One region of the Yersinia sp. 2541 StPb PI genome, then DNA from elsewhere that is predicted to be linked to it. Evidence: predicted binding sites of a transcription regulator. Region 1 holds the regulator's gene; the other holds the start of a gene.

Region 1 (4,317 bases):
TTGATTGGCTGGAATATATCCGGCTTTAATCAGCAGGACACACAAACCGTGGCCACTGATAATGAGCCCTCTTCGCAGAGCCAGCATACTGTGACCGTGGTATTCAATCCGGTCGGGCAATTGAATTATAAATTGGTGGCTGAAGACGTACAAAACTTCAGCACTCAAGAGTTAACCTGGTTTACCAAACCGGTCATGACTCTGTTTGCGGAGAATGCAGTCGCTACTTGGACAGTGCGCGCCGACCGCGCCAAATTGACCAATGATAAGATGCTGTATTTGTATGGTCATGTTGAAGTTGATAGCCTGACACCAGACGCACAGTTACAAAAAATTAAAACCGATAACGCCCAGGTTAATTTGATCACTCAGGATGTATCCTCAGACGATGAAGTTACCCTCTTTGGTGTTGGATTCACATCTAACGGCATGAAAATGCGTGGGAACTTGCGGGACAAAACCGCTGAGCTGATTGAAAAGGTTAAAACCTCTTATGAAATCCAAAAATAAACTTCGTCATTTTTTGCTTGCCAGTTCACTTTTGGCCGCAAGCCTGCCCGCTCTGGCGTTAACGGGTGATACTGATCAGCCCGTCACGGTTGACTCCGTTAAACAAGCGTTAGATATGGAGGCCAATACTGTCACATTTACCGACAATGTGGTTATCAAGCAAGGTACCATTGAGATTAAAGCTGATAAAGTCGTGGTTACGCGCCCAGGCGGTGATCAAAGCAAAATGGTCATTGAAGGTTATGGTAATCCAGTCACTTTCTACCAGATGCAAGACAGTGGCAAACCCGTAAAAGGCCATGGGCAGAAACTGCGTTATGAAGTCGCAAATGATTTTGTGGTGTTGACTGGCAATGCTTATCTGGAGCAACTTGATAGTAATATCAAAGGTGATCGCATCACTTATCTGGTGAAAAAACAGCAGATGGAAGCCTTCAGTGATAAAGGCAACCGCGTCACCACCGTGTTATTACCGTCCCAATTACAAGACAAAGGGCCAGCAGCTTCAGGCCAAAAGAAGAGTAAGTAATCATTTATGGCAACATTAATCGCAGAAAAGCTGGCTAAGGCGTACAAAGGCCGTAAAGTGGTCGAAGACGTAAGCCTCAATGTGAAATCCGGTGAGATAGTGGGCCTGCTTGGGCCGAACGGCGCAGGGAAAACTACCACTTTTTATATGGTCGTCGGCATTGTCCAGCGTGACGCCGGGCGTATTGTGATTGATGACGAAGATATCAGCCTCTTGCCTCTCCATGAACGCGCTCGTCGCGGTATTGGTTATTTACCGCAAGAAGCCTCTATTTTCCGCCGCCTGAGTGTATTTAACAACTTAATGGCGGTGCTGGAGATCCGTAAAGACCTCTCTGTTGAGCAGCGTGAGGAACGGGCTGATGAATTAATGGAAGAGTTCCATATCACCCATTTACGTGACAACTTGGGGCAATCGCTTTCCGGTGGTGAACGCCGCCGTGTTGAAATAGCCCGTGCACTGGCGGCAAATCCTAAGTTTATTCTGCTGGATGAGCCTTTTGCCGGGGTTGATCCGATTTCCGTTATCGATATTAAAAAAATTATTGAACATCTACGCGACAGTGGTCTTGGCGTTCTTATTACCGACCATAACGTGCGTGAAACGTTAGACGTCTGTGAGCGGGCTTATATCGTAAGCCAGGGTCATTTAATCGCTCACGGTACGCCACAGGAAATCCTGGCTGACGAACAAGTTAAGCGTGTTTACCTCGGTGAAGAATTCCGTCTCTGACCTTTTTCCAATACCCAATAGATTTCAAGGTGCAGGAAGGCGGCAAACAATAAAATCGGTCATAAATCGATTTAAACAGCATTTATGCTAGCCCGCAGGTGCGGCCAAGTAACCGGCAGCCAATACCCCTGCAATTTGAAAGATGACGGATATTCCTTCATCTATAAAGGAAAATTGATACCGCATTATGAAGCAAGGTTTGCAACTCAAGTTCAGCCAACAACTGGCTATGACTCCGCAGCTTCAACAGGCTATTCGCTTGTTGCAGCTTTCTACACTTGAACTCCAGCAGGAGATTCAGTTAGCGCTGGAGAGTAACCCCCTGCTTGAGCAAACTGATCTTCATGAAGAGATAGATGCAAAAGAGACCGTAGACAGTGAATCGCTTGATACCCGCGAGGCGCTGGAACAAAAAGATATGCCCGAAGAGTTGCCACTTGATGCCACCTGGGATGAGATCTACACCGCAGGCACGCCATCAGGAATGGGCAATGATTATAGCGATGATGAGTTGCCGGTTTATCAAGGGGAAACGACCCAAACGCTACAAGACTACCTGATGTGGCAAGTGGATTTAACCCCATTCTCTGATACTGATGTTGCCATTGCGACCTCTATCGTGGATGCGGTCGATGAAACCGGTTACCTTACGGTGCCACTGGAAGATATTCTGGAAAGCATGGGGGACGAGAACGTCGCACTGGATGAAGTAGAAGCGGTGCTTAAGCGGATACAACACTTTGATCCTATTGGTGTCGCGGCACGTAACCTGCGTGAATGTCTGTTGGTACAGTTGTCACAATATGACAAAGATACCCCCTATCTTGCCGAAGCACGTCTGGTGGTTAGCGATTATCTGGATTTGCTGGGTAACCATGATTTCCGTACGATGATCCGCTTGAGTCGGCTAAAAGAAGATACACTTAAAGAAGCGATCGGCCTGATTCAGTCTCTGGATCCGCGTCCGGGTCAATCCATCAATACCGGGGAGTCCGAGTACGTCATTCCCGATGTTTTGGTGCGTAAAGACAAAGATCAATGGACGGTCGAGCTGAATGCCGATAGCATTCCACGCCTAAAAATCAACCAGCAGTATGCGGCGATGGGTAGCAGTACCCGCAATGACAGTGACGGGCAGTTTATCCGTAGCAATTTGCAAGAAGCAAAATGGTTGATAAAAAGTCTTGAAAGCCGCAATGAAACACTGCTGAAGGTGGCGCGTTGTATTGTAGAGCAGCAAGTAGCGTTTTTTGAGAATGGGCCTGAATTTATGAAACCCATGGTACTGGCCGATATCGCCCAGGCTGTGGATATGCATGAGTCGACAATCTCTCGCGTGACCACGCAGAAGTTCCTGCACAGTCCACGGGGTATTTTCGAGCTAAAATATTTCTTCTCCAGCCACGTCAATACTGATAGCGGAGGTGAAGCTTCTTCCACTGCAATTCGTGCACTGGTGAAAAAATTGGTTGCAGCAGAAAATCCTGCTAAACCTCTTAGTGACAGTAAGCTGACCACATTATTATGTGAACAAGGCATCATGGTGGCACGGCGTACCGTCGCGAAGTACCGAGAGTCGTTATCCATCCCGCCGTCAAATCAGCGTAAACAGTTGGTTTGACCTGAACTGAGAAGGAAGACACTATGCAGCTCAATATTACCGGACATCATGTCGAAATAACCGAAGCATTACGCGAGTTTGTTACCACTAAATTTGCCAAACTTGAGCAATATTTTGATCGCATTAACCAGGTATATGTGGTTTTAAGTGTTGAGAAAGTAAAACAAATTGCAGAAGCAACGGTACATGTGAATGGAGGCGAGTTGCACGCAAGCTCAGAGCAGGAGGATATGTACGCCGCAATTGATATTTTGGTTGATAAACTGGCCCGCCAGTTGAACAAACATAAAGACAAATTGAAACAACACTAAGAATCCTTGCGACTGTTATACCCAAAGAACATGGCGTTGCAGGTAGGCAGCAAACGAATGACAAATTGGCCAGAAACCGATTTTAATCGTATTTCTGCAAGCAGGCTTATTCATCTCGATGAACTGACTAAAGTCAGTGATTCGGGTAAGTAAACATAGCGAACAACCCTGTAGTTTCAAGTACAAAGGGTATATTCACCCATAAAGGTTCTACACTCGCTACATAACCGTTTCCAGCGTCGGGAGTGAATCCCCGCCGGAAACGGTTTAAAACAGCGCTTAAGTGAAAGATGAGATGATCAACGATCCAGCATTGCAATTAAGCTCGGTATTAAATATCGAGTGCACCAAAAGCTCCGTACATTGCTCAAGTAAAAAACGGGCTTTGGAAATTATCAGCGAGTTGGCTGCCAAGCAACTTAACCTACCTTCACAGGTGGTTTTCGATGCTGTCTTAACCCGCGAACGTATGGGCAGCACCGGTATTGGTAGTGGTATCGCGATACCTCATGGCAAGTTGGAAGAAGACACACTGCGTGCAGTGGGTGTATTTATCCGTCTGGAACAACCTATTGCCTTCGATGCTATTGATAACCAACCGGTTGATCTGTTAT
Region 2 (4,317 bases), 4.2 Mb from region 1:
TGTCCCGGCCAACTGTTGAATTCAATTTTACCCGAATGTTGATCGATAAGATTACGGGCGATAGACAAGCCAAGGCCAGTTCCCCCCTCGCGACCACTTACCATCGGATAGAACACGGTATCTTGTAATTGCGTTGGAACGCCCGGACCGTCATCTTCAATATCAATGCGAGCGCTCAAACGATAGCGCATACCATGCAGTGTTATCTGAAACGCAGTACGGGTGCGCAGCGTAATAGTGCCGCCAGCTCCCCCCAAAGCCTGTAATGCATTGCGAGTGATATTCAGCAACACTTGTTCAATTTGGTCTGGATCATGGGCCAGTTCAGGCAAGCTTGGGTCATAGTCACGGATTAACGTCACATTATCTGGTTTTTCCAGCGAGACTAACTGACAAACCCGTTCAGCAACCTGATGGATACTTTGTGTGATGTGTTGACCGGGCCGTTGTGGGCCTAATAAGCGATCAACTAAGTTACGCAAGCGGTCTGCCTGCTCAATGATCACTTTGGTATATTCCAACAATGCCGGATCAGGCAATGCTTTAGACAATAATTGTGCTGCCCCCCGTAAGCCACCTAACGGGTTCTTAATCTCATGAGCCAGCCCACGAACCAGATCACGGGCTGCGACTTGCTGTGCATGTTGTAATTGTTCTTGGCTTAACCGACGCTGATTATCCATCGGCGCCATTTCCAGCAATATAAAACCTTCTGGCAGTGATTGTGCTGTCAGCGACAAAATATGCGCGCGGCCATCAACAACTACGGTCACCTCGTTATCGGTAAAACCTTGACCGGCGATCAGACTTTCCCGCATCAGGTCGATGTTAAGAGAAAAATAGCCTAATAAATCGGGCAGGGGTGTACCAAAAAGTTTACGAGAGCTTTGCGCCAGAAGTTGCTGCGCAGCGGGATTGGCATAATGGATAGCCAAATCATCATCTAATAGCAGAATACTATTAATGAGAGAATTAAGGATCTGCCCAGCATCGGGCAGCGTGCCTGTTGCCATTACGCAGACTCCTGCACTCTTTTGGTGAATACATCCTAATCGGTTCAGTCGTGACTGAGCCAGAGGAAATATGACGAAAACGAAAAGTGGAGAAAAAAGCCCATCCGAAGATGGGCCAAAAGTTTCCACGGCAACAACCCTTCATCTTTCAAGTTGTAGGTGTGTTGGCTGCTCTCACTCACCCGAATCACTTACTGGTGTAAGCTCATCGGGATTCTCTCGCTTGCCGCCTTCCTACACCTTGAAATCTATTGGGTAAACTAAAATTAAACGCTGTAATACAGTTCGAACTCAACTGGGTGCGGAGTCATACGAACGCGGTCCATTTCTTCTTTACGCAGTTCGATATAAGCATCGATAGCGTCGTCAGTGAACACGCCACCACGGGTCAGGAACTCGCGGTCTTCGTTCAGTGCAGCCATAGCTTCGTCCAGTGAACCTGCAACTTTTGGAATTTCTGCTTCTTCTTCCGGTGGCAAGTCATACAGGTTTTTGTCCATCGCATCACCTGGGTGAATTTTGTTGATGATGCCATCAAGGCCAGCCATCAGCAGTGCTGCGAAGCACAAGTATGGGTTAGCGGCTGGATCCGGGAAACGTGCTTCAATACGACGCGCTTTCGGGCTGGCAACCACTGGAATACGGATAGAAGCTGAACGGTTACGGGCAGAGTATGCCAACATGACCGGAGCTTCGTAGCCTGGGACCAAACGCTTGTAGGAGTTAGTCGTTGGGTTAGCCAAGGCGTTAATTGCTTTTGCGTGCTTGATGATACCGCCGATGTAGAACAGCGCCATTTCAGACAGGCCAGCATATTTGTCACCGGCGAACAGGTTAGTACCGTTCTTGGACAACGACATATGGCAGTGCATGCCTGAACCATTATCACCAAACATTGGTTTTGGCATAAAGGTCGCAGTTTTGCCGAATGCGTGTGCCACGTTGTGCACCACATATTTGTAGATCTGAATTTCATCGGCTTTCTTGGTCATGGTATTGAAGCGAGTAGCCACTTCGTTCTGACCTGCGGTAGCCACTTCATGGTGATGCGCTTCTACTACCAGGCCCATTTCTTCCATGGTCAGACACATGGTAGAACGCAGGTCCTGTGAAGAATCAACCGGAGGAACTGGGAAGTAACCGCCTTTCACTGCCGGACGGTGGCCTTTGTTGCCGCCTTCGTATTTGGTGCTGGAGTTCCATGCGCCTTCGATGTCATCGATAGCGACATGAGAGCCACGGATGCTGCTACCAAAACGAACATCGTCAAACAGGAAGAATTCTGGTTCTGGCCCAAACAGCACGGTATCTGCAATACCTGAAGATTTCAGGAATTCTTCTGCGCGTTTTGAGATTGAACGTGGGTCGCGATCATAGCCTTGCAGGGTACCTGGCTCAAGAATGTCACAACGGATAATCAGTGTGGAATCTTCGAAGAACGGATCCATAACAGCGGTGCTGGCGTCTGGCATCAGTACCATGTCGGATTCGTTAATGCCTTTCCAGCCACCAATCGAGGAGCCATCAAACATTTTGCCTTCTTCGAAGAAGTCAGCGTTGACCTGATGAGCCGGAATAGTGATGTGCTGCTCTTTCCCTTTGGTATCGGTGAAGCGCAAATCAACAAATTTCACTTCGTGCTCATTCAGCATCGTCAAAACATGTTCAGCGGACATACTTATATCTCCTGGATTTGTCATAGTCGTCGTGGAACGATTATCGTTTGGGTGTTCAGTTATCTTTTTATTCAGGCTAACGCTCATGCTGATTTTTCATGACCGTTATTCATGCTAAACTGCGTCATAAAGTCTGTTGCGAAATCTATGCCAACTTTCCAAACGCCCCGTTTATGCCATATCATAGGGGTCTGCTGATATTCAGTATGCACCAGGATAGTTATATTGCACTATTTTGGTGCTTCATTTGCGTCGTTGGGCACTGTATTGGTGCAAAGGTGGGCCGAGAGGCTATTTTTGCACCGTGAAAGGGATCACAAACTAACCGCCGTCAGGTTGTTTATAAGAGAAGTTTGTGATCTTGTTTAGTCCCTCGCTTAATACGTGTACAATAGCGCGCTATTTCTAAATGCCTGAGGCAAAAAAGCTGTGATCGAGAATCTGCGTAACATCGCCATTATTGCGCACGTTGACCATGGGAAAACTACCCTGGTTGATAAGTTGCTACAACAATCTGGTACGTTCGGTGAACGTGCTGAAGCAACTGAACGTGTAATGGACTCCAACGATTTGGAGAAAGAGCGTGGGATAACCATCCTCGCGAAAAATACCGCCATTAACTGGAAAGACTACCGCATCAACATCGTGGATACCCCAGGACACGCCGATTTCGGTGGTGAGGTTGAGCGTGTAATGTCTATGGTTGACTCTGTGCTGCTGGTCGTCGATGCAATGGATGGCCCGATGCCGCAGACCCGTTTCGTGACCAAGAAAGCCTTTGCTCATGGTCTGAAACCAATCGTGGTTATCAACAAAGTTGACCGTCCTGGCGCGCGTCCAGATTGGGTTGTCGATCAGGTGTTCGACCTGTTCGTAAACCTGGATGCCACTGACGAACAACTGGACTTCCCTATCATTTACGCATCAGCATTGATGGGTATTGCGGGCGAAGACCACAATGATATGTCGGCAGACATGACTCCGCTGTATCAGGCAATCATCGACCATGTGCCTGCACCAGACGTAGACAGCACTGGTCCATTGCAGATGCAAATCTCCCAGTTGGACTACAACAACTACGTAGGTGTTATCGGCATCGGCCGTATCAAACGTGGTGTTGTTAAGCCTAACCAGCAAGTTACTGTTATCGATAGCGAAGGTAAGACCCGCAACGGTAAAATCGCTAAAGTACTGGGCCATATGGGTCTGGAACGTATCGAAGCAACTATGGCTGAAGCTGGTGATATCGTTGCTATCACCGGTTTGGGCGAGTTGAACATCTCTGACACTATCTGTGATGTGAATGCTGTTGAAGCATTGCCAGCACTGTCTGTTGATGAACCAACTGTTACTATGTATTTCTGCGTTAACACCTCTCCGTTCTGTGGTAAAGAAGGCAAGTACGTGACTTCACGTCAGATCCTTGACCGTTTGAACAAAGAGCTGATTCATAACGTAGCACTGCGTGTTGAAGAAACTGAAGATGCTGACGCATTCCGCGTATCAGGCCGTGGTGAACTTCACCTGTCGGTTCTGATCGAAAACATGCGCCGCGAAGGTTTCGAGCTGGCTGTTTCCCGTCCTAAAGTTATCAACCGTGTTATCGACGGCCGTAATCAAGAACCATT

The links. The regulator sigma-54, encoded in region 1, starts transcription at its own class of promoters, with help from an activator protein. The targets are predictions, from matches to a motif close to GTTGGCACANNTTTCGCTNT.
Region 2: a site for sigma-54 is predicted at 2,825-2,844, ahead of glnA (glutamate--ammonia ligase). Genes of this name have one in related genera too.

The regions. Positions count from the first base shown of each region.
Region 1 covers NZ_JAZGQB010000001.1:480,195-484,511, reverse strand. The annotation lists gene lptC (LPS export ABC transporter periplasmic protein LptC) at 1-510, shown strand, start outside; gene lptA (lipopolysaccharide ABC transporter substrate-binding protein LptA) at 494-1,039, shown strand; gene lptB (LPS export ABC transporter ATP-binding protein) at 1,046-1,771, shown strand; gene rpoN (RNA polymerase factor sigma-54) at 1,959-3,392, shown strand; gene hpf (ribosome hibernation promoting factor) at 3,416-3,703, shown strand; gene ptsN (PTS IIA-like nitrogen regulatory protein PtsN) at 3,999-4,317, shown strand, end outside.
Region 2 covers NZ_JAZGQB010000001.1:4,707,291-4,711,607, reverse strand. The annotation lists gene glnL (nitrogen regulation protein NR(II)) at 1-1,013, opposite strand, end outside; gene glnA (glutamate--ammonia ligase) at 1,280-2,689, opposite strand; gene typA (ribosome-dependent GTPase TypA) at 3,119-4,317, shown strand, end outside.